3 regions of the Pseudoalteromonas sp. MB47 genome follow, and region 2 is predicted to be linked to each of the others. Evidence: predicted binding sites of a transcription regulator. Region 2 holds the regulator's gene; each other region holds the start of a gene.

Region 1 (8,069 bases), on a different contig from region 2:
CCGCTCATAGTGAGGCTGCAGATATTGAGCATTCAATTGCGGCAGGAATGAATAAACACCTAACTAAACCTATTGTTGCGAGTAAATTGTTTTTAGCAATGAGTGAGCTTAAAAACTCAAAAGAAGCTTTTTTTGATAAGGCTTTTATCTTATCTCAGTTTGGAAATGATAATAAGTTAGTATTAACTATGTTGTCGAAGTTTGCGACTATGGCAGCAGAGCAGTTAATACAAATTTCTACATTAAAGACTACCGACGAGTTGATCCGCGTGGTGCATAATGTGAAAGGATCGGCTGGTAACCTTGGGTTTAAACGATTGTCAGCGTGCGCTCAGCATTTCGAGGCTACACTAAAAGCTAAAGGTGAACTTTCCGAACAATTAATTGATGAGTTGCAATGCCAAATAAAACAGGTTATTGCCTTTATCATCGAACAAGGATCTACTGATGTTGAAAAGAGCCAAGGTACTGATTGTTGATGACGATCCGTTAAACCGCTTGGTATTAGAAAAAACATTACAGCAAGACTATGATGTTTTTTGTGTTGAGAGTGGTGAAAAAGCACTGACGTTTCTAAAAACACAAAGTGTGGATCTGTTGATCTTGGATATTGTAATGCCAGGAATCGACGGCTATGAAGTACTCAACAAATTAAAAGAAAACGCAACGACAAGCATGCTACCGGTAATCTTTATCTCGGCAAATACTAGCCATGATGATGAAGCTAAAGGGTTAGAATTAGGGGCGATGGATTACATCACCAAACCTTTTAGTGCAGCGATCGTTCGTGCACGTGTGCGCAATCAATTAATGATCAAACAAAAAAATGACTTGCTTGAAATGCTCGCCTCAATTGATGGCCTAACAGAGATCCCAAACCGACGTTATTTAGATGAAAACTTAGCGCGAGAGTGGCGTCGTTGTCGTCGTGATCAAACACCATTATCAGTATTATTAATGGATGTTGATCACTTTAAACGTTACAACGATTGTTATGGTCACCGAGCAGGCGATGATTGTTTAAAACAAATTGCTCATGCCTTAGTTGGAGCATGTGAGCGAGGTAGTGACTTTGTTGCTCGTTATGGCGGTGAAGAGTTTGCAGCAGTACTTCCAAATACCTCTGCAAAAGAAGCTATGTCGTTTGCAAACAAATTACGTAATGCCGTTAATGAGTTAAATATTCCGCATAAAGCGTCACTAAATGCCGACCATGTCACAATTAGTATTGGTATTGCGACCACGGAAAATGGCCAGGTGTATGCAGAGCAAACATTACTTGAAGAAGCTGATTTAGGTCTTTATCAGGCAAAAGATGCTGGGCGTGATCAGATAGTATCGAGAATGATAGCTATGAGTGAACATAAGTAGGCAATAGCTGCCTACTTACAGAATTTAAATATGCAAGCTAGCCATTGCTAAGTGATTTATAAATCGTATCACCCACACCAATTAACTTATCATTTTTAAATACCAGTGGTGTACATTCGTCTTTAGTCATCTTGCCATCAGAATGAATACTATGGGTTGCATAGAATAATACTTGGTACACATCATCACCCTGCTTTAATAACTCGGTAAAGTTAGGAGTATTTAGTTTGTTTAATACAGTTTGATAGCTGGTATCTAATGCAAGATTAGAGATCACTTCACGGTTATTTTTATGCTGCTTTTGCCAGCTAGATGAGCTACCAGCCCAATGTGTGTCTGCTTCACCGTCAGAAACAGCAATGACACAACCAGTTAAAAATGGTGCAGTTAGCGCGGCAATTAGAAGTGCTTTTTTCATGTTATTTTATCCCGTAGAAATTGTTTTATAGTTGTTCACTTAATTGCAAACTACTTGCCAAACTTATAAAAGTAAATTAAATCAGTTTCTTAGGTTGTTTTTAGGTAAAGAGCCAAGTAATAAATTACTAACTACTTAGCTCTATTGACTAATAAATTGCGATTTAGACCAACCTGTTACGCATCTCGCCTTGATTAAATGCTTGGATATTCAAAGCAATTTCGTTAACTAAACGCACGATAGATTCTTGGCTGGCCCAAGCAATATGCGGAGTAAGTAATAAGTTTGCGCCTTTATACTGTGCCAGCGGATTTGATTGCTCTGCAGGTTCTTTACTGAGTACATCAACACCAGCTCCGGCAATAACATTATTAGCTAATGCGTCAGCTAAATCGGCTTCATTGATAATCCCACCACGAGCAGTATTAATAATGATAGCTGACGGTTTCATCATGCTTAATTCTGTCGCGGCGATTTGGTTGCGTGTTTCATCAGTAAGCGGGCAGTGAACACTAATAATATCCGCTATGGTTAGGGCATCATTAAAACTAACACGACCTTCACGAGGTGCATGGCCTTTTCGTTCACTGATGATGACATTAGCACCAAAAGCACGCGCTACATCGGCAACGGCTTTACCTAGTGAACCGTAACCAATAATTGCCAATGTTTTGCCGGCAATTTCTTTAAAGCTGTAATCTAAACGGCAAAACATAGGACTTTGCTGCCATAAGCCTTGCTGGCAATCATTAATATATCTGTGAGTATTGCCCAGTAAGTTAGTGATGAGAGTAAAGGTGTGCTGCACCACGCTCGGTGTTGAATAGCCCGCGACATTGGTCACCGCAATGCTATGCTCTTTGGCTGCTATTAAATCAATGTTGTTAGTCCCAGTCGCTGCAACACATATTAATTTTAAATTAGGTAATTTGCTCATGGCGTGCTGATCAATCACCACTTTATTACTGATAAGGATATCGGCATCTTGGCAGCGCTCAATAACCTGTTCTTGAGCAGTTAAATCGTAACAAGTAAGTTTTCCTAATTGCGCTAAAGCATCTAACGACGTGTTGGCTAATGTTGCTGCATCAAGGACAGTAATATTCATGTGCTTTCCTTTTTTAATTTATTGCTTGACCTTGGGGTGTACTCCAAGGTTTATAGTGAGCATAATAAATAAACGCTTCACAATGGAGACGGTGATGAAAATAGGTGAGTTTGCCCGTCAGTTGGGTGTCTCAACAGATACGCTACGGTACTACGAAAAGCATGGTTTGTTAACGCCTAGTTCGCGTTCAGACGTGGGATATCGTTTTTATTCTGAGAATGACTATAAACAAATGGCGTTTATTCTCAGAGCAAAGAATGTTGGCTTTAGTTTGGCTGAGATTAAAGAGTTATTGCAAATTAAGTTTCATAAAGATCAGCATTCTTGTCATGAAGTTAAAGAAATGACGTTACAAAAACGTGACCTCGTTGCACAAAGAATTGCAGAGCTTACTCGCTTTTATGACTCACTTTCATTGTTGGCAGATAAATGTTGTGGCGGTGAAGAGCCTGCTGAAAACTGCTCAATACTAACGACGCTGGAGGATATCGATGGACTTACTCAATAATTTTTGGCATCTGTTTTTACTCTCAGCACCTTGGTTAATGCTGGGCTTATTCATAGCAGGTCTTCTCAATGTATATTTGCCTGCTAACTTTCTTAACCGGCATTTAGGCAAAGAAGGGTTGTGGACCACAGTTAAAGCAGCCTTTATAGGTGCTCCAATGCCCTTGTGCTCATGTGGTGTGATCCCAGCAGCCATTGGTTTAAGAAGAGCGGGGGCATCGAAAAGTGCCACCACCGCATTTTTAGTTTCAACCCCTGAAACTGGGGTCGATTCGGTTTCGGTATCTTATGTGTTGCTAGGCCCATTTATGGCGATAATACGTCCTATTGCCGCCGTGTGCAGCGCCATTGTGGCCGGCGTCTTAGTGGGGAAAGACAGTGAACTCCAACAAGTACAAAGTACAGAATCAGATAAAGAAAGTACTAAAGCAGACTCTTGTTGTAGTAGTAAACAGCCAAAGCCTGTGACCACAACGAGCTGTTGCAGTAAAGAGGCGCCAGCAAAGCCCGCACAAAGTTGTTGTAGTAGCAAGGAATCGCAACCAATACAGGAGCAGCAACAAAGTTGCTCAACAGAAAAAGCAGCGCCTATACAGAAAAGCTGTTGTAGCAGTGAGCAGCCAACCAAAGCCGTTGAAAGTCGTTTTAGCAAACTGAAACGCGCGGTGAGCTTTAGTTGCAATAAGCTGCTTGAAGACACCATGATTTGGCTAATGATCGGTTTATTCTTTGCAGCGCTTGTACAAACTTATGTACCAGAATCTTTTTTAAGCCAGTGGGGGAATGGCATCCTTGCTATGCTGGTGGTTATTTTAATCAGTATTCCTATGTATATTTGTGCAACTGCATCGACACCTATAGCGGCAGGTTTATTACTCAGTGGTGTATCTCCGGGGGCTGTGCTGGTGTTTATGTTAGCTGGGCCGGCAACCAATATCGCAACGCTTGGTGTCGTTGGTAAAGAGCTTGGCAAGCGAGCGGTATTTGCCTACCTAATAGGTGTGATTGGCACGGCACTGGCTTTTGGTTTTTTAACCGATTATTTAGTGGCGCAATATGGTTTTGTGGTAGCGCCGATGATGGGTGAAGAGCACGAGGTTCTACCTCATTGGTTAAGCCTTGCTGCAGGTATTGTGTTGGCAATTTTAATACTCAGATTGCTGTTAAAAATGGTATTAAAAAAATCCTCACAAACTGGTAAGAGCATTGCTTAATTATTTGTTATAGATAAATATTTTCTACATTAATTGGCATTTAATTTGGTTAACTATCGCGTCTCGGTTCGCATTTAAAATTGCCTGAGTTATAATCCGCCAATTATTTTTAACGGTACGCTTTGCGTGCCGTTTTTTAACTTAAGTAGTTTTTAATGAGTGAAAGTGTGGATAAATACGCCGACATAAGACCTTACAATGATGATGAAGTAGCTGACTCAGTAGCGCGTTTGATTGCTGATAATGCCTTTGTAGATGTAATCGCTAAGTATAACTTACCGCGCTTTTTATCGAACTTCCCATTTATTACTCGCCCATTAGTGCGCAGCCAGCTGCGTAAAAAGTGGGGTAACACCGCATCGGTTGAGCAAGTTCAGCACGAAGTGGCTGATTATTTGAACAAACTAATCACCCGCACTACTTCAGAGGTAACGTTTTCGGGCATTGATAAACTAGACCCAAAACAAGCTTACTTATTTATCTCTAATCACCGCGATATAGTGCTTGATCCTGCGCTCGTTAATTGGGGCTTGTTTAAGCACAACATGCCGACAGTTCGTATCGCAATTGGTGATAACTTACTGCAAATTCCTTATATCACTGAGTTAATGCGTTTAAACAAGAGCTTTATTGTGAAGCGCTCAGCGAAAGCACCGAAAGAGATGCTAAAAGCGCTGTCGCAGCTGTCTGCTTATATTTATGACTCACTTGCTGAAGGCCACTCAATTTGGATAGCGCAAAAAGAAGGCCGAGCAAAAGACGGTTTTGACCAAACAGATCCTGCCCTGCTTAAAATGTTGCAGTTACAAGGCCGCAAGCAGAAGAAAGAGTTTGCTGAATACGTACGCGAATTAAAAATTGTACCTGTGTCTATCTCTTATCAATACGAGCCATGCGCGATTGCTAAAGCGAAAGAGCTTTATCATAAACAGCAACATGGTCAGTATGTGAAACAGCAGGGTGAAGACATAGCTAGTATTGTTGAAGGTTTTAGCACCGCCAAAGGGCATGTACATTTAGCGTTTGGCGAGCCAATTGAGTCGGGCTGTGAATCGCCTGAAGAGCTGGCAAAAACTATTGATCAGCAAATTGTTGATTCGTTTTTCTTACACCCAGGCAATTATATTGCAGGTGGTTGTACGCAAGCTGTGATTGATGAAAAAGATGCCGCTGCATTTAATGAGCGTATCGCAAAAGTGCCAGAGGAGTTAAAGCCTTTGGTATTAGCTATGTACGCTAAGCCTTTTCATCGTAAAGCAGAACTTGCAACAAGCGAGTCTAAGTAAGCGAAACAAATAGTTTAAGAAGCCACTTTTTAAAGTGGCTTTTTTTATGGTTAATTTTCAGGCTATACTTTTAATATTACTTATTAACCGGCATTTGTGATGCAACAGATTGAAATATTTGAAATTCCAAGCCCTTGCAAAGGGATATGCCAAGTTAATAACCGGGGTTATTGTAAAGGCTGCTATCGTAGTCGTGATGAGCGATTTTATTGGAATAAGTTTACCAATGCAGAAAAACGTAAAGTGATCAGTCTATGCCAACAGCGTTACAAACGTTACCTTCAGAAAAAGCAACAAGCTGAAAATCAACAATCAACGCCTGAGCAAGGAGGGTTTGATTTCTAAAATTCGGTGAGATTGTACTTTGATTTTAAAAATTGCACCGTGCCATTTTCATCAAATTCCTCTAGTACTCTAGTTAGTTTGGGTATTAGTTTCTCATGACGTTTATGAACAAAATGATAGCTCTGCATTGGCATCAGCACTTGTTTGTGAAATGCATCTTGATCAAAGTCAGGGTGTTTAGTTGATAACATAAAATCGAGTAAAATTGCGCCTTCAACACGATTTTGCGTAAGTAGATTCAATTGAGCCGTGACATTTCTAACTTTTATTACATCACCTTTAAAAGGGTGTCGTTCAATGTAACTCTGTGCTGCAGGGTAACTTGATTGGATTGCGAGCGATTTTAGTTTTGGGTAATAGCATGTTTTGCAGTTTTTTAGCAGGATTAAATTAAAATCAAATAAAGGGTAGTTCACTTTTATTAAGTTTGGATAGCCTTCTTTGACATCAGCAATGCGACCAAGCTGACCATCTAATACACCTTGATTTGCGGCTTCCAGCGCATTTTGATGGCTAAAATCAATGATACTTATTTCGTAGCCAATTTCTTTATAGGCCATTTTAAGTAAATCAATAACAAAGCGAGCTTGTGGAGTATCAGCAGGACGATTAAAAAAGAGAGTGTGGGTATTGGCTAAACTTGAAAAGCAAAAGAATAATAATAAAAAGGCGAATCTGTGGCTCAGATATTTTGACAACATGCGTTCCTTGCGTACATAAATTGCTCGTTAATTTACTGGCAAGTGTTGCTAAAATCAAGTTTCGTCAGAGGCTTTTTTGGGCTAATTTATCGGATTAAACGGTTTGAATTTTGTTATACTAGATAAATCAAATTATTAAAGCTGAGAAAGTATGAGTTTCAATTTATGTAAATTGCCAAGAGAGCAAAAATATCAAATTCAATTGGACTACGAAGCATCATTTTGGGCTTATCAAATAAAGCGCGGTAAAAATACGCGTGAAGGTGTTTATACTGCAATAAATAATCGTCCTATGTCTGAGCAGGCTTTTCTTAAGCAACAATTTGAGCATTACCTTTCGTTAATGAGCTAGTCATGGCAGCGTTTAGATTTTGTTTACTTGAGCCAATTAAAACGCCGTTAGTAAATAAATTTTATGATAAACACAATGCACGTGGCCGAGCAACCAAGGCTGACCAAGTATGGGTTGCCTATAAAGATTCTGAGATAATCGCGGCGTGTAGAGTACAAGACCAATCAGGGCTATTATTTTTGTCTACTCTTTATGTAGATGAATTATGGCGTGGTCAAAGGGTTGCTTCGCAGCTACTTGCGGCCGTAACCGCTCGGCAAAAGAAGGTTGTTTTTACCTTCGTGTACCAAAATCTGATTGATTTTTATCTACAAAATGGGTTTAACTATATATTAACATTACCAAACTCCTTGCAATCACTATTTGAACTTTATGCACACCGAAAAATTGTTGCGATGCACTTTACGCGTGACACAGTGCCAAGTTAGCAATTTGGAACGTCAATGACTAAGTTCTTTTCTAGTATAACCATTTTTTTATTTTTGAGCTTTATCTTGTTTAGCCACTGCGCTTATTCACAGGTTAAACGGTTATCAACCAGCGAAGGCTTATCGCAAAGTTATGTAAACACCATGCTCATTGATAACAGTGGCTATCTTTGGCTATCGACTGAGGGGGGGCTTAATCGCTACGACGGCTATCAGGTTGTTCATATCAAAGGACCTAATGGTGAGCTTGAAGATGCCATCATTGACCGTATTTACCAAGATCCTCAAGGCTATATTTGGATAGCTTCGCTACAAGCGGGTTTATTCCGTTATGATCCC
Region 2 (8,069 bases):
AGAGATTGCGAGCCCACCATATATAATTGGCGAACAAGTAAAGGTGTGCCTTTTTTAAAGTTTGGCACATTAACGAGTGCACCAAACAGCATTTGAGTAGAACGACCAAGCGCGGCAAAGCGCCCTAGCGTTTTGTGACCTAACTTCTGGAATAGATCAAGCATTATGCACTCCTAGTAATTCATCATCATACGCAGGAGCTGGGAAATGGAATGGCACAGGGCCATCCGATAAACCATTTAAGAACTGTTGCACAAGCTCAGATTCATGGTTTTGCATTTGCTCAGGTGACCCTTCGCCTATCACTCCTTGATCAGCAATGATGATCACGTGGTCGGCAATACTCATAACTTCTGTTACATCATGAGTTACGATCAGTGATGACAAACCTAACACCTCATTCAATGACTTAATAAGTTTAACAAGCACACCCATGGAAATAGGATCTTGACCAGCAAAAGGCTCATCATACATGATAAGTTCTGGATCAAGGGCAATTGAACGCGCTAAAGCAGCACGACGAGCCATACCACCTGAAAGCTCAGACGGCATTAAATCTTGTGCACCACGCAGGCCAACAGCTTGTAATTTCATTAAAACAACAAGGCGGATTAAATCTTCGCTAAGCTGAGTATGTTCGCGCAAAGGAAAGGCGATATTGTCAAACACTGACATATCGGTAAATAAAGCGCCGCTTTGGAACAGCATGCTCATTTTGGTACGGGCGGCGTAAAGTTCCTTGCGAGTCATGCTAGGAATGCTTTTGCCTTCAAATAAAATGTCACCAGAGTCAGGCTTCAGCTGACCGCCAATTAAGCGTAACATGGTGGTTTTACCAATGCCGCTCGGTCCCATGATAGCGGTAATCTTGCCTTTCGGAATGTTAAAACTCATATTTTTATATATGATTCTATCGCCCCGTGAAAAGGTTACATCCTTGATTTCTACTATTGATTGCGACAAGTCGCTCTCCATAACGTTTTTCACTAGTTTTGCCATTTTAAGGGTTTTTTAGTCAAGATGGAAAAAACAAATCGTAAAATTTTGTAATATTTTCTATCAATAAATTCTAAAGCTAGCTGTAAAGAGCTTAACGACACCTGAAATTTAGTTTCCTTACCAAGCACGCTTTATGCTTGCCAGCCCATTCTTTTACTTATACTTTCAGGTTCGCTTTTGTTACTATTTGCAGTCATCTGTATAAGTAATGTTGGCGTATCGCAATGGTGACTTCTTTTGTCATTTTAATTATTGGCTTTGCTGCACTCGTTTGGAGTGCCGATCGGTTTGTTTATGGGGCGGCTGCACTGGCAAAAAATATGGGGATCCCCACCCTAATCATTGGTTTAACTGTTGTTGCTATGGGCTCATCAGCCCCTGAAATGATGGTATCTGCATCGGCAGCACTTGCTGATAAAACAGATACTGCGGTAGGAAATGCGGTCGGCTCTAACATTACTAACATCTTACTTGTACTTGGTGTCACAGCTTTACTGCGCCCCCTTTCAGTATCTTCAATGACACTTAAACGCGAAATGCCGCTGGTACTGTTAATCTCAGTAGCCGCTTGGTATGTGTTCTCAGATAACTATTTTTCGTTCGCTGAAGGCATTGCCTTGATGATTGCCTTTGCGGTGTTCATTGGTGGCTTAGTTATTGTGTCTCTGCGTGCTAAAAATCAAGATGACCCATTCGTCAGCGAAGCGTGTGAAGACGTTCCGAACGATGTCAGCACTAAATCAGCCATATTTTGGTTAATCATCGGCATGATTTTATTACCAGTCAGTTCACACTTTTTAGTTGAATCAGCCGTTGATATCGCAAAATATTTTGGTCTATCTGACCTTGTTATCGGCTTAACCATAATTGCTATTGGTACCAGCTTACCAGAGCTAGCGGCTTGTATTGCAGGGGTTTTAAAAAACGAAGACGACTTAGCACTTGGTAATATCGTTGGCTCAAATATTTTCAATTTACTCGCCGTATTACCTCTTGCGGGTATTATCAACCCTTCAATTATTGACCCTTCTGCGGCAAACCGCGATGCACTTATCATGATTGCAGCAACCGTTGTATTGATTGCCATGTCATTGAACTTTAAAGGTGCTCGTCGTATCAATAGAGTAGAAGGTGGCTTCTTGTTAGTCGCATTTATTGCATATCAGGGCTATATTTTCAGCCAAGTAGGATAATTAATGACACAACCTAGCTTTATCGCGCAGGGTAAGCGCGTACTCGAAATTGAAGCACAAGCTTTACAAGAAATTGAGCAATATATAAATCAAGATTTCGATAATGCTTGCCAATTAATGTTCCAATGTACAGGTCGTATTATTGTGATTGGTATGGGCAAGTCTGGCCATGTAGGTAATAAAATTGCAGCAACCCTTGCAAGTACTGGCACTCCGGCATTTTTTGTTCATCCTGGCGAAGCTAGCCACGGTGATTTAGGCATGATCACCCGCGACGATGTGGTGATGTGTATTTCAAATTCAGGTGAGACCAGCGAAGTACTCAGTATTATCCCTGTTATCAAGCGCATTGGCGCAAAAATGATTTCATTAACAGGCAACCCAGACTCAACAATGGCAAAACTGTCTGATGTTCATGTGTGCATCAAAGTTAGCCAAGAAGCGTGTCCGTTAGGCCTTGCCCCAACGGCAAGCACCACTGCAACCTTGGTTATGGGCGATGCAATGGCGGTTGCGCTACTAGAAACCCGTGGTTTCACTGCCGACGATTTTGCACTTTCGCACCCTGGTGGCAGCTTAGGTAAACGTTTATTACTTACATTAGATGATGTGATGCACGCAGGCGACGCAACGCCAATCGTTAGCGAAACCCAAAGCATCAAAGATGCATTGATTGAAATGTCAGCCAAGGGCCTTGGTATGACCGCAGTGATTGGTGCAGATGAAAAGTTAGCCGGGTTATTCACTGATGGTGACTTACGCCGTATTTTAGAACAGCGCATCGATATCCATAGCACGGCAATTAGCCAAGTGATGACCCGTTCATGCACAACGGCTCGCCCTGACATGCTTGCGGCTGAAGCTTTAAATATTATGGAGCATAAACGTATTAATGGTTTAATTGTGGTGGATCAAAGCAACACACCAATTGGTGCCCTTAATATGCAAGACTTATTAAAAGCAGGAGTTCTCTAAGCAATGACATTCGCCGAACTATACCAGCCCCTGAGCCCTGATGTGAGTCAGCGTGCTCAAAAAATAAAACTATTAATCTGTGATATTGATGGTGTTTTTTCTGATGGTCGAATTTATTTGGGTAATAATGGCGAAGAGCTTAAAGCATTCAATACTAAAGATGGTTTTGGTATTAAAGCACTCATTAATAGTGGCTTTGAAGTGGCAGTGATTACTGGCCGCCATTCACAAATAGTTCAGCAGCGAATGACTAGCCTAACAGTTCAGCACATTTATCAGGGACAAGAAGATAAGCTGATTGCTTATCAAGAGTTAAAGGATAAACTGGGGCTGACAGATGAACAGATTGCCTATATTGGTGATGATGGTCCAGACTTACCAGTTATGGAAAAAGTTGGCTTTGCTGTCGCAGTAAACGATGCACACCCGCTTATCAAGAAGCTGGCTCATTACACCACATTATTACCGGGTGGCTTTGGAGCCGTGCGTGAATTAACTGATTTACTGATGTTAGAAAACGGCAAGCCGTTAACTAGCGATGGAACCAGCGCATGAATATAGCCCGTATTTTACTGAGTATTGTTTTTGTCTGTTGCATGGTGTGGTTATGGTACCCGTACTTTAACCAGTCAACTGATACAATAACTAGTGAAGACGAGATCATCGCAACACCTGATTACACTGCCGTTGCTCTAAAGCAAACAGCTTATGACGAGCAAGGTAAAATTAGTCATAAAGTGGCAGCTGCAAAAATGGAGTTGTATCAACAATTAGGGTTTACCTTTTTTGAACAACCTATTTTTACTATTTATAGCGATCAGCAAGTTTGGCAAGTAAGAGCCAAAGAAGCTACTTTATACGAAAATGATCAGCTGATTTTTGAAGGGGATGTAGTTGCTAAAAACTTAACCCATAACGGTATGATCGAAGACATAAAAGCAGAAAATATTAATGTCGACATTGATAAAATGACGATGTTTTCAAAGCAACCTGTAACACTAACAGGACCGAATTTAAAAATTACCGGTAAAGGCTTAAAAGCCGATTTAAAAGCCGAAATTGTTGAGTTAACTAACCATACACGAACCATATACTATGACCAATAAACTGAAGAAATTACTCCTGATCCCAAGCTTATTGATTGCCTTTTCGGGCGCAGCTGCCGAGCAAACAGGCGCTCAAATTAGCATTAGCTCAGATCGCCAAGTCGGTAAACTAAAAGATGGCGTTGGCATATTCGAAGGTAACGTAGAGATCGTGCATGGTGATCGTCGCATTACAGCAGAGCGACTTGAGGCACATGGCGGTGACACCGAAGGTACAGTCGAATTAATTATCGCTACAGGCAAACCAGCTTACTTCGAAGAAAAGCAAGCTGATGGTACCGTGATGAGCGCCAGCGCCGAAGAAGTTCGTTATGATGTTGCGAAACGCTTCTTAACACTCAATGGCGAAGCTGAAGTCACTCAAGCGGGTCAAAAAGTAACGGCAAAAAGCATTACCTATGATATGGCTCAACAGCTGATCAGCGCAGAAAAAGACGAAAACTCAACAGATCGTGTACACACTATTTTAGTGCCTGTAGAAAATAAAAAAGACGATAAAGGCCAACCATGAGCACATTAAAAGCAGAGCTTTTAGCTAAAAGCTACAAAGGCCGCCAAGTGGTTAAAAATGTCGGTCTTGAAGTTGAAGCGGGCAGTATTGTTGGCTTGTTAGGGCCAAATGGTGCAGGTAAAACCACCACCTTCTATATGATTGTAGGCCTCGTACCAAGCGACAAAGGAAAAATAAGCATCGATGATAACGATATCACGCTTTTGCCAATGCACAGCCGTGCGCGCTTAGGTATTGGTTATCTACCACAAGAGTCGTCTATTTTTCGAAAATTAACAGTTTACCAAAACTTGATGGCCATATTAGAGACCCGCAAAGATCTTAACAAAACAACGCGCGAAGAGACTCTTAACAACTTATTAGATGAATTTAGCATTCAACATATTCGCGATAGCCAAGGTATGGCACTGTCAGGTGGTGAACGACGCCGCGTTGAAATTGCACGTGCATTAGCCGCTAATCCTAAATTTATCCTTTTAGATGAGCCTTTTGCTGGTGTTGATCCTATTTCGGTGTTAGATATAAAGAAAATTATTGAGCACCTAAAAAATCGTGGTATTGGTGTACTTATTACTGACCATAATGTTCGAGAAACCCTTGATGTTTGTGAAAAAGCCTACATTGTTTCTCATGGGGAGCTAATTGCATCAGGCACACCTGAGCACGTATTAGCTGACCAAACTGTACGTGATGTTTATCTAGGCGAGCAATTCAGGCTGTAACCATTACGCCACCGACTAGAGCATCTGCTAGACTTATACAATGACAATAAATCGATAACAGTGTCCTCACCGTTACCGATAACTTAAAAAGGATTGTTAGGGATACATGAGGCAATCATTACAGCTGCGCATGGGCCAGCAACTTACAATGACTCCACAACTGCAACAAGCCATTCGCTTGTTGCAGCTCAGTACATTGGATCTCCAGCAAGAAATTCAAGAAGCGCTTGATAGTAATCCTCTGCTTGAAGTGGAAGAAGCGGATTACAACGAAGAAAGCATCGGTAAGAATGAGCAAAAAGCGGAGTCTGACGATGTACAAGTCAGCGCGTCTGCCGACGAAGCACCTAGCGAATTCGAGCAAGAAAGCAGTGATGCTCTGAGTAAGGATACGGTTAGCGATGACTTAGCTATGGATGTTACGTGGGATGAGTACATGAGTGCCGCCCCATCAACATCGTCTGGGCCAATGCCTGAAGACGAGTCTATTTACCAAGGTGCTTCAACAGAAACACTGCAAGAATATTTAATGTGGCAACTACAGCTCACACCATTTAGTCCTACCGATGAAGCGATTGCCGTTGCCATCGTTGAAGCTATCGATGACTCAGGTATTTTAACGGTTAGCTGCGAAGATATTGTCGAAAGCTTTAATCAAAATAATGATGAAGAAGAAATCGAACTCGATGAAGTTGAAGCTGTCTTAAAAAGAATACAGTTATTCGATCCAGTTGGTATCGGCGCGCGAAGTTTACAAGAGTGCCTGTGTATACAACTTCGTCAATTCGATGCCAATACGCCATATTTAGCTGAAACTAAAATGGTTTTATCTGAGCATATCGAATTATTAGCAAGTCGCGACTATCGCACTTTAATGAAAAAGACTAAGCTTAAAGAAAACGAGCTTAAAGAAGTGATGACGCTCATTCACAGCTTAAATCCTAAGCCTGCGGATAGCATAGTACGCGAAGAATCTGAGTACGTCATACCCGATGTATCAGTGAAAAAAGTGAAAGGCCGCTGGGTAGTCGAGTTAAACCCAGATTGTATGCCAAAAATTAGAGTGAATAGCCAATATGCAGCGATGTCTCGCTCTGTTAAATCAAGTAGCGACAGCCAATTTATTCGTTCTCACTTACAAGAAGCAAAGTGGTTTATTAAGAGCTTAGAAAGCCGTAACGATACTTTACTAAAAGTGACCAACTGTATCGTGCAACAACAGCAAGCTTTCTTTGAACATGGCCCAGAGGCAATGAAGCCAATGGTGCTAAACGATGTCGCTGAAATGGTCGAAATGCATGAATCGACGATTTCTCGGGTTACAACACAAAAATATATGCATACCCCAAGGGGAATTTTTGAGTTGAAATATTTCTTCTCAAGCCATGTCAGCACCGAAAATGGTGGTGAGTGTTCTTCTACAGCAATTCGCGCTTTAATCAAGAAGTTAGTTGCTGCAGAAAACTCGGTTAAACCATTGAGTGATAGCAAAATTGCAGATATATTGGCTGAGCAAGGAATTAAAGTAGCTAGACGTACAATTGCAAAATATCGTGAGTCTCTAGCAATACCTCCGTCTAATCAGCGTAAAAGTCTGATTTAGACGTTTTACATAGAAGGAAAATGCTTATGCAACTAAATTTAACTGGTCGTCACGTAGAAGTCACTGATTCATTAAGAGACTATGTAAACACTAAGTTCGCAAAACTAGAAAGGCATTTTGATCATATTAATAATGTTCATGTCATTTTAGATGTAGAAAAATTAAGCCAAAAAGCAGAAGCAACTTTACATGTAAACGGAGGCGAGTTGTTCGCTTCTACAGAACATCAAGATATGTACGCAGCAATTGACTCATTGATCGATAAACTTGATCGCCAAGTCATTAAGCATAAAGAGAAATTAGCTCGACATTAAATTATGAAACTTAGTTCACTTACTAATCAGGACTGCAGCAAAGCTGCGGTCCTTTTTAATAGCAAAAAAAGAATTCTTGAGTATATTAGCGAGTTAGCTCACCAGCAGTTTCCTCATTTATCTCAACAAGATATCCTAGATGCTTTTCTGAACAGGGAAAAGTTAGGTAGTACAGGTATCGGCCGAGGAATAGCTATTCCCCACGGTCGAATGAGTGGTGCTGATGAACCTCATGCATTTATTATTGTCAGTGAATCTCCCATCAATTTTGATGCGATAGACAATCGTCCCGTTGATATTTTTGTCGCACTCATCGTACCAGATGGCGATTGCCAGTTGCACTTGAAGACCTTGTCAACAATTGCTGATAGACTTAAAGATAAAGATTTTTGTAAACAGTTGCGAAGTGCTACAAGCGATCAGCAACTATTTCAAGTAATTGCATCAGAGGCATAAATGGAATTAATAATTATCAGCGGTCGCTCAGGCTCGGGCAAATCGGTCGCTTTACGAGTTCTTGAAGACTTAGGCTACTATTGTGTTGATAATATTCCTGTCAACCTACTGCCTTCGCTCGTGCGAAGTGTTTCTGATAATTATGACAAAATTGCCGTCAGTATCGACGTACGTAACTTACCGAAAGAGC
Region 3 (8,069 bases), on a different contig from region 2:
TAAGGCTTTTGCTTGGCCACCAGTTTCGACTAGGTCGAGCACTTTTAACAAGTTGCATAACTCTATTGGCTCTTCTTCTAGTTCAATTTCGATGAAATCTTCGTTCATGTTGGTCTCTCTTAATTCAATCGCAGCCATTATAAAGCCTAGCACTCAATTGAACCAAGATTAAATTTTTAAGCTCTTCAGGCGGTTAAAATTTACAGCAATAAAAAATCTGACATTTTTATAAACAGTAAAAAAACTGCAGTATTTACTGGGTACACTGCGCGCGTTCGGAATTGGTGTACAAATTGCTAAATGCATGTCCGTTTCATTTTTTATTCGTTCAGGAGAAGTTGTAATGGGCGTAAGATCAGCGCTAAGAAAAGAGTTAATGGGTTTGCAAGATTCGTCATTGCTTGCTGCAGATGATGTGCGAGCTTTGTTAACGCAAACAATTAAATCTCAGCCTGAAAAGTCAGAACAAGGTTTTGCGTTAATTTCGCGTTTTAATGATAACCATAGCCAGCTGAGTTCAGGGGAAACAAATAAAGAAAAACTGCTTCAGCATCAAACTCACCGTTTATTTAAAGATATTTTATATACCCGTCAAAGTGTTAATAGTTGGCTAAAAAAACATCTTAATTAATTGATTTATTGTTTTTCTCACTTTAGACTACATTTGTAATCTAAAGTGAGAAAGAATATGAAAAGGATAATTTCGGCAGCCATATTTTTAATTTTGGCTGGTTGTCAGCAAGCTACAGTCTACGTATACACAGAAAATCTTGATCAGTCGCAGTTGCAATCATTAGAGCAAGCATTAAATAAGCAAAGCTTACCCTATGAATACACTCAGCTCCCAGTGCCAAGAGAGTTTGCGGATGCAACCTTAATGTTATCGAGTGATAAAATCCTCACTCATGAAACTGAGCAACTTGCTGAAATTATGCAAGGATTGGGTTATGAAGTTGAAATCAAATACACCACAGATGCCAACCACTTTTACAATCATGGCAATATTGGCTTTTATTTAAAAGCTAAAAATACTACCACTAATTTTACTATGCCGGCTCGTGTACTCACCACAGGATGTGTTGAAGACAAGTATAATGATCTTGTTGTTACATTCAGTGATAAGCAAGCTCACTTTACTCTTGCTGGCGGTAGTAAAGTTACTCTTGATTGGGAATACTTATACGGCCACCTAGTCATTTATTATAAAAACTATTCGCAAAGTTACAGCCATTTAACGCCAGAAGTGAGTACCCCTTTTGGTATGAAACCATCAGACACTTACCGTTACACGGCTCGCGTTAATAGCCCAAGTTGGTTAAATTGCTCATTTCAAATTGTGTATATGGACTAGCTACGTGACTCAAGGTAAGTGCTTAACTTAGTAATACGTTCACTCATACCTTCGATTATGCGATCTTTAATTTTCTCGCGGATCACATTCGGCAAGCGGGTAAGTGCTTCAGGGGTGATAGCTAACAAAATGGTATCAACTTTTGCGCGCGCACTCGTACTGTGCTCGCGGTTATTGATAAAAGCACCTTCACCGATAAATTCGCCAGGCTCAATCGTGCCAAGTTCAAGAAGATGGCTTTGTTTGAATACCATCAGTGAGCCGCTTAGCACAATATAAAGCCGCTTATCAGTATCGTATTGTTTGAAAACAGCGCGGCCCTGCTTGACCAAATATAAATGGCTAAATGACTCTAATAACACTTGTCGTTCGCTTAATGTGAACTCTCTAAAAAATGGTAATCTGTTAATAATTTCCATTTGTTTAATTAGTGGAATGTGCTCGATTAAATTCATTGACTCACATTGGGTTGCGCGAAATTAGCTAATATTGCGCTCTTTTAGCTTGCGGGTCAATGTATTACGACCCCAGCCGATCTTCACTGCGGCTTCTTGCTTGTGCCCAGCACAGTTGGCAAGAGCAGTTTTAATCAAGCGAGTCTCGAGTTGTGCTTGAATGGCAGGCCAAATATTCTCTTTACCTTGTTTAAGTTCAAGGTTAAGCCATTGTTGAAATGCATCTAGCCAGTCGCCTTCTTGCTCGATTGGTGTAACTGCGACGATTTCAGGTGGTAAATCTTGTTCACTAATAAGTTCACCCGGCGCCATAACGGTTAACCAACGGCAGGTGTTTTCTAATTGGCGCACGTTACCTGGCCAGTTAAATAGGCGTAGTTGCTCAGTGGCTTTTGGGCTTAAAATTTTGCTGTCAACTTGCAGCTCTTTGGCACTTTTATGTAAAAAGTGTTGTGCTAGTCGTTCAATATCTTCCGTACGCTCACGCAGCGCGGGTAAGCGTAAACGCACTACGTTTAAGCGGTGGAATAAGTCGTCACGAAACTTACCTTGTTTTACCAAGTCTTCGAGGTTTTGGTGCGTTGCAGCAATAATACGTACATCAACTTTAATACTTTGATGGCCGCCCACGCGGTAAAACTCACCATCGGCTAACACGCGTAATAAACGTGTTTGAACGTCGAGTGGCATATCACCAATTTCATCTAAAAATAAGGTGCCGCCATTCGCTTGTTCAAAACGGCCTTTACGAATGCTGTCGGCTCCAGTAAATGCGCCTTTTTCGTGGCCAAATAACTCTGACTCAACTAATTCTTTAGGAATGGCAGCCATATTCAGAGCTATAAATTGGTTTTCTTTGCGTGGGCTGTGGTTATGCAGGGCGCTTGCAACTAGCTCTTTACCTGTCCCTGACTCACCATTAATCAGCACGCTCATACTTGATGCTGATAATTTACCGATCGCGCGAAACACCTCTTGCATTGCAGGTGCTTCACCGATGATATGCGCATTGGTTTGTGGTGCTTGTTTGCGTTTAGTTTTCTTCGTTGAGTTAGCGCGACATGCGCTTTCTACCAGTGCCACGGCTTCGTCTAAGTCAAACGGTTTGGCGAGGTACTCAAACGCCCCTTTTTGGAAGGCATTTACCGCCGAATCTAAATCCGAGTGAGCTGTCATGATAATAACAGGTAAGCCAGGATTTTGCTCGGCAATTGTTTCGAGTAACGCCATGCCGTCCATGCCAGGCATACGCACATCAGATACCAATACCGTGGGCTGGCTAAACTTTAATGCGTTAAGCACATCTTGTGCGTTTGCATAGCTTTCAGTGTCAAATCCTGCACGTGCCAACGCTTTTTCCAATACAAAGCGAATTGAGGCATCATCATCAACTAACCAGACTGTTTTCATGACTACTCCAAAAAACCATTAATCCGTAAAAGGCAAATAGATATTAAATTCTGTATGGCCTGGCCAACTGTCACAATCAATGTGGCCGTCATGTTGGTCAACCAAGGTTTGCGCTATCGATAAACCAAGCCCTGATCCATTTTCTTTGTTGGTGATCATTGGGTAGAACAAGGTTTCACGTAAGCTCTTGTCTATACCTGGGCCGTTATCCGAAATTTGGATCAGCAAGGTTTTTTTCGGTGCCTTACCCGGGCGCCTGTGTTGATGATTGATGCGAGTTTTTATCCTTATCTCGCCACCATCAACAAGTGCCTGTTGTGCATTACGAATAATGTTCAGTACCACTTGCTGAATTTTACTCTGATCTATGTATACACTCGGTATACTTGGATCATAGTCTTTCACTAAAGTGATATTGGCATTGTTGTCTAACATGCTCAGTTTAATCACCGACTCTAACGCTTGGTGAATATTGCCATGGGATTTGTGTGGCAGTTGATTCGGACCAAGTAAACGGTCGACAAGCTCGCGTAAACGGTCTGCTTGTTCAATGATTAATTCGGCACATTGATCACGTTCTTGCTGATCAACCTCATACTGCAATAATTGCGCCGCTCCGCGAATTCCACCTAAAGGATTTTTAATTTCATGTGCTAAACCACGAATAAGGTTACGGGCAGCTTGATATTGATGCATTTGATTCGAAGCTTGGTCATGGCGAATTTCATCATCCATTTGGCGGCATTCGAACAGGATATAATTTTCATCGTTGCTACTTATTCGGCGTGTGCTAATAGTTAACTTGGCATGGCGAGAATCGACGAACACCACGTCAGCTCTATGTTGGTGGCAATCGACACCGTCAAACAACGAATACTGAGCAATACGTTTTAAATCTATCGAGTGGTAGTTAAATAGGTTGTCGAACGGTTGGTTGATGATACGTTTTGGGCCTAAACCTAAAAGCTCACTGGCGCTATCGTTTGCGTAAACCAGTTTAAAATCATGATCGAGTAAAATAACAGCAGTACTTAAATTTTTCCAAATACTGTCGAGTAATTGAGAATTAAAATGTAGATCTCTGAGCATGGTTGCACCATTTTAGTGCGTTTCAATTTAGTGCAGCTTAGCATACTCTTTTTGCTTTGCGAGACATCATGTCGAAAATTCTAATTTCCGTTATTAATTGAAGTTCTGTGCATGAAAAAAGTGCTGACTGGGCTAACTGAAACGAGTTTATTATTTGCATCAAAAAGTTTCGCTTGTAATGTGTGTTCGCCTCGAAAGACCTCTCTTAGAGCAAAGGTCGTGCTATTACTTGGTGCGCCATGAGGTGAACCATCAACGAGTAATTGAACTTTGAAACCAGTTTCAAAACGGGGGCTGATTCGTGTAGTAACATAAACAGAACCTGTATTTTCTCTCACAGTTTCTTCATTTGCGGGGGCTGCAATTGACACTTTAAAGTTAACAGGGACTGCACTTGGAGCAGTATCAAGAATACTGGTATCAGCTGCAGGCATTGTAAGGTTTTGGGTATTTAACTTGACCTCAGTAGCACCGGGGCGAGGAGTATCAGAAAATACTAATACACCATTCTCATCTTTCCAAGAATAGACTTTTTGTGCTGCTGTATAACCAAAAAAGCTTGCAAATAATAACGATAATACCAATAAGGTTGTGCTTTTCACCCTGCGACCCTGCATTTTTTTACTTAACTAAAACTGTAGAGTAGAACCCGCTCAATTACCATTAAAAAAGCCCGCAGAGCGGGCTTGAGAACACACATTTATTATCTTTTAGATAATTCTGATACAGCGTGTATTACACGCTGTAGTACATTTCGAACTCAACTGGGTGAGTTGTCATGTTAAGTTTTTCAACTTCTTGGCTCTTAAGCGCGATGTATGCATCGATTAGGTCATCAGTGAATACGCCACCTTGAGTTAAGAACTCACGGTCTGCGTCTAATGATGCAAGTGCTTCTTGTAAAGAAGATGCAACTTGTGGGATCTCAGCTGCTTCTTCAGCAGGTAGATCGTATAAGTCTTTGTCCATTGCATCGCCAGGGTGGATCTTGTTCTTGATACCGTCTAGGCCAGCCATAAGCATTGCAGAGAATGCTAAGTATGGGTTCGCAGTTGGATCAGGGAAACGTACTTCGATACGACGTGCTTTTGCAGACGGTACCACAGGGATACGGATTGAAGCAGAACGGTTACGTGCAGAGTATGCAAGCATTACAGGAGCTTCGAAGCCTGGTACTAAACGCTTGTATGAGTTCGTTGACGCGTTAGCGAATGCGTTGATTGCTTTAGCGTGCTTGATGATACCACCGATGTAGTAAAGTGCTTCTTCAGAAAGACCTGCGTATTTGTCACCAGCGAAGATGTTTACGCCATCTTTACCTAGAGATTGGTGACAGTGCATACCAGAACCGTTATCACCTACGATTGGTTTAGGCATGAATGTCGCTGTTTTTCCGTATAAGTGAGCCATGTTATGGATAACATATTTCATCTCTTGGATTTCGTCAGCTTTTAATACCATTGTATTGAAGCGAGTTGCGATCTCATTTTGACCTGCAGTTGCTACTTCGTGGTGGTGAGCTTCTACTACTTGACCTAGTTCTTCAAGAACTAAACAAGTTGCTGAACGCCAGTCATGTGATGAATCAACAGGTGAACACGGGAAGTAACCGCCTTTAACACCTGGACGGTGACCCATGTTGCCGCCTTCATAATCTTTATCTGAGTTCCAAGCTGCTTCTACAGAATCGATTTTGTACATAGAACCAGACATGTCTGATTTGTATTTAACGTCATCAAAAAGGAAGAATTCTGGCTCTGGACCGAATAATACAGTGTCAGCAATACCAGTAGAGCGCATGTACTCTTCAGCGCGTTTTGCAACAGAACGTGGATCACGCTCGTAACCTTGAAGTGTTGAAGGCTCAACGACGTCACAACGTACGATTAGTGTAGCTTCTTCAGAAAACGGGTCCATTTTAGCAGACTCAGGAACAGGCATAAGTACCATGTCTGATTCGTTGATACCTTTCCAGCCAGCAATTGAAGAGCCGTCAAACATTTTGCCGTCTTCGAAGAAATCTTCATCAATTTGATGATGAGGAATAGAAACATGCTGTTCTTTACCTTTGGTATCAGTAAAGCGTAAATCAATGAACTTAACGTCATTTTCTTTGATAAAATCTAAAACCGATTGTGACATGTGTCCTCCAATTGTTGGGTTTTATTTTTGCTGCATTATTGCTTTTCGCTTATATAAGCTGGTTTCGTGCCATGTTTTTAACACCTTGTTTAGGCTTGTAAAAAGTGAACAGGGCTTCGTTTTGTTAACTTTTGTTGCACTAAGTTGGTGCGTAAAAAGATCATTCTGGTGCGTAAAAAGTGCGACCTTGTTTTGCACAATTATTGAGCGTGCCAATTTTTCGGTCATGAACACGATTTAGTGCCAAAATATGGTTCAAAAACTAAAATTTCGCCAGTTTTGAGCTCAGATTCACTTTAATTTTCATAAATTTGTCATTTATAAAACAGATACTTATAAAAAGCCTGAAGAAAGTTTATAAATTTATATTGGATAAACTTTCATCCATGCCATTATTAAGGGATAATATGCGCCCTTTTAAATCCTATGCTGGGACATCTGGTGAAAACGCAGGTGACTGCGTAGATCTTGCAGGATCAATGAGATTCAATTTCTCTGAGAAAAAATATGAGCATCGAAAAGTTAAGAAATATAGCGATTATCGCCCACGTTGACCACGGTAAAACAACTTTGGTTGATAAACTGCTTGAGCAATCAGGCACATTAGAAACGCGCGGCGGTAACGAAGAGCGCGTAATGGACTCAAACGACATTGAGAAAGAACGTGGTATTACCATTTTAGCTAAGAACACAGCTATCTCTTGGAACGACTACCATATCAATATCGTAGACACCCCAGGACACGCCGACTTCGGTGGTGAAGTAGAACGCGTACTTTCGATGGCTGACTCAGTATTACTACTTGTTGATGCTCAAGAAGGTCCAATGCCGCAAACGCGTTTCGTAACGCAAAAAGCATTCGCACAAGGTTTAACGCCGATTGTTGTTATCAACAAAATCGACAAACCTGGTGCACGTCCTGACTGGGTTATGGACCAAGTTTTCGATTTATTCGATAACCTAGGTGCAACTGACGAACAGTTAGACTTTAAAGTAATCTATGCATCAGCTATCAACGGCTGGGCAACAATGGATTTAGACGAGCCATCAGATAACATGGAACCAATGTTCCAGATGATCGTTGACGAAGTATCTCCACCGGATGCAGATCCTGAAGGTGCTTTCCAAATGCAAATTTCTCAGCTTGACTACAACTCATACATCGGTGTTATCGGTGTAGGTCGTATCAAGCGTGGTACTGTTCGTCCTAACCAACAGGTGACTGTTGTAAGCGCAGACGGTACTAAGCGTAACGGTAAAGTTGGCCAAGTAATGAGTTACTTAGGCCTTGAGCGTCATGAAGCAGAATCTGCAGGCGCAGGTGACATCATTGCAATCACTGGTCTTGGTGAGCTGAAAATCTCAGACACTATCTGTGATGTAAATACCGTTGAAGCATTACCACCACTAAGCGTTGATGAGCCTACAGTAACAATGACGTTCTCTGTAAACACATCACCATTTGCTGGTAAAGAAGGTAAATTCGTAACGTCACGTAACATTCTTGAGCGTTTACAAGCTGAGCTTGTTCACAACGTTGCATTACGTGTTGAAGAAACTGACAACCCAGATAGCTTCCGTGTTTCTGGTCGTGGTGAGTTACACTTAGGTATCTTAATCGA

The links. The regulator sigma-54, encoded in region 2, starts transcription at its own class of promoters, with help from an activator protein. The targets are predictions, from matches to a motif close to GTTGGCACGNNNNTNGNNT.
Region 1: the regulator sigma-54 is predicted to act here: its motif matches at 1,833-1,851, upstream of IMPJCBKJ_RS03515 (DUF3192 domain-containing protein).
Region 3: the regulator sigma-54 is predicted to act here: its motif matches at 6,503-6,521, upstream of glnA (glutamate--ammonia ligase).

What each region holds. Positions count from the first base shown of each region.
Region 1 is NZ_VFBD01000006.1:190,027-198,095, forward strand. It holds gene IMPJCBKJ_RS03505 (ATP-binding protein) at 1-479, shown strand, start outside; gene IMPJCBKJ_RS03510 (diguanylate cyclase) at 448-1,371, shown strand; gene IMPJCBKJ_RS03515 (DUF3192 domain-containing protein) at 1,409-1,789, opposite strand; gene IMPJCBKJ_RS03520 (D-2-hydroxyacid dehydrogenase) at 1,953-2,897, opposite strand; gene zntR (Zn(2+)-responsive transcriptional regulator) at 2,992-3,405, shown strand; gene IMPJCBKJ_RS03530 (SO_0444 family Cu/Zn efflux transporter) at 3,389-4,618, shown strand; gene IMPJCBKJ_RS03535 (1-acyl-sn-glycerol-3-phosphate acyltransferase) at 4,774-5,904, shown strand; gene IMPJCBKJ_RS03540 (DUF1289 domain-containing protein) at 6,004-6,249, shown strand; gene IMPJCBKJ_RS03545 (transporter substrate-binding domain-containing protein) at 6,246-6,950, opposite strand; gene IMPJCBKJ_RS03550 (DUF3283 family protein) at 7,102-7,302, shown strand; gene IMPJCBKJ_RS03555 (GNAT family N-acetyltransferase) at 7,305-7,730, shown strand; gene IMPJCBKJ_RS03560 (EAL domain-containing protein) at 7,746-8,069, shown strand, end outside.
Region 2 is NZ_VFBD01000011.1:95,240-103,308, forward strand. It holds gene mlaE (lipid asymmetry maintenance ABC transporter permease subunit MlaE) at 1-164, opposite strand, end outside; gene IMPJCBKJ_RS07255 (ATP-binding cassette domain-containing protein) at 157-975, opposite strand; gene IMPJCBKJ_RS07260 (calcium/sodium antiporter) at 1,224-2,192, shown strand; gene IMPJCBKJ_RS07265 (KpsF/GutQ family sugar-phosphate isomerase) at 2,196-3,167, shown strand; gene kdsC (3-deoxy-manno-octulosonate-8-phosphatase KdsC) at 3,171-3,722, shown strand; gene lptC (LPS export ABC transporter periplasmic protein LptC) at 3,719-4,273, shown strand; gene lptA (lipopolysaccharide transport periplasmic protein LptA) at 4,263-4,784, shown strand; gene lptB (LPS export ABC transporter ATP-binding protein) at 4,781-5,506, shown strand; gene IMPJCBKJ_RS07290 (RNA polymerase factor sigma-54) at 5,613-7,109, shown strand; gene hpf (ribosome hibernation promoting factor) at 7,136-7,423, shown strand; gene ptsN (PTS IIA-like nitrogen regulatory protein PtsN) at 7,427-7,879, shown strand; gene rapZ (RNase adapter RapZ) at 7,880-8,069, shown strand, end outside.
Region 3 is NZ_VFBD01000007.1:43,304-51,372, forward strand. It holds gene IMPJCBKJ_RS03995 (RNA-binding S4 domain-containing protein) at 1-108, opposite strand, end outside; gene IMPJCBKJ_RS04000 (hypothetical protein) at 344-631, shown strand; gene IMPJCBKJ_RS04005 (hypothetical protein) at 689-1,351, shown strand; gene IMPJCBKJ_RS04010 (cyclic nucleotide-binding domain-containing protein) at 1,348-1,806, opposite strand; gene ntrC (nitrogen regulation protein NR(I)) at 1,831-3,216, opposite strand; gene glnL (nitrogen regulation protein NR(II)) at 3,235-4,305, opposite strand; gene IMPJCBKJ_RS04025 (DUF4124 domain-containing protein) at 4,386-4,907, opposite strand; gene glnA (glutamate--ammonia ligase) at 5,041-6,447, opposite strand; gene typA (translational GTPase TypA) at 6,955-8,069, shown strand, end outside.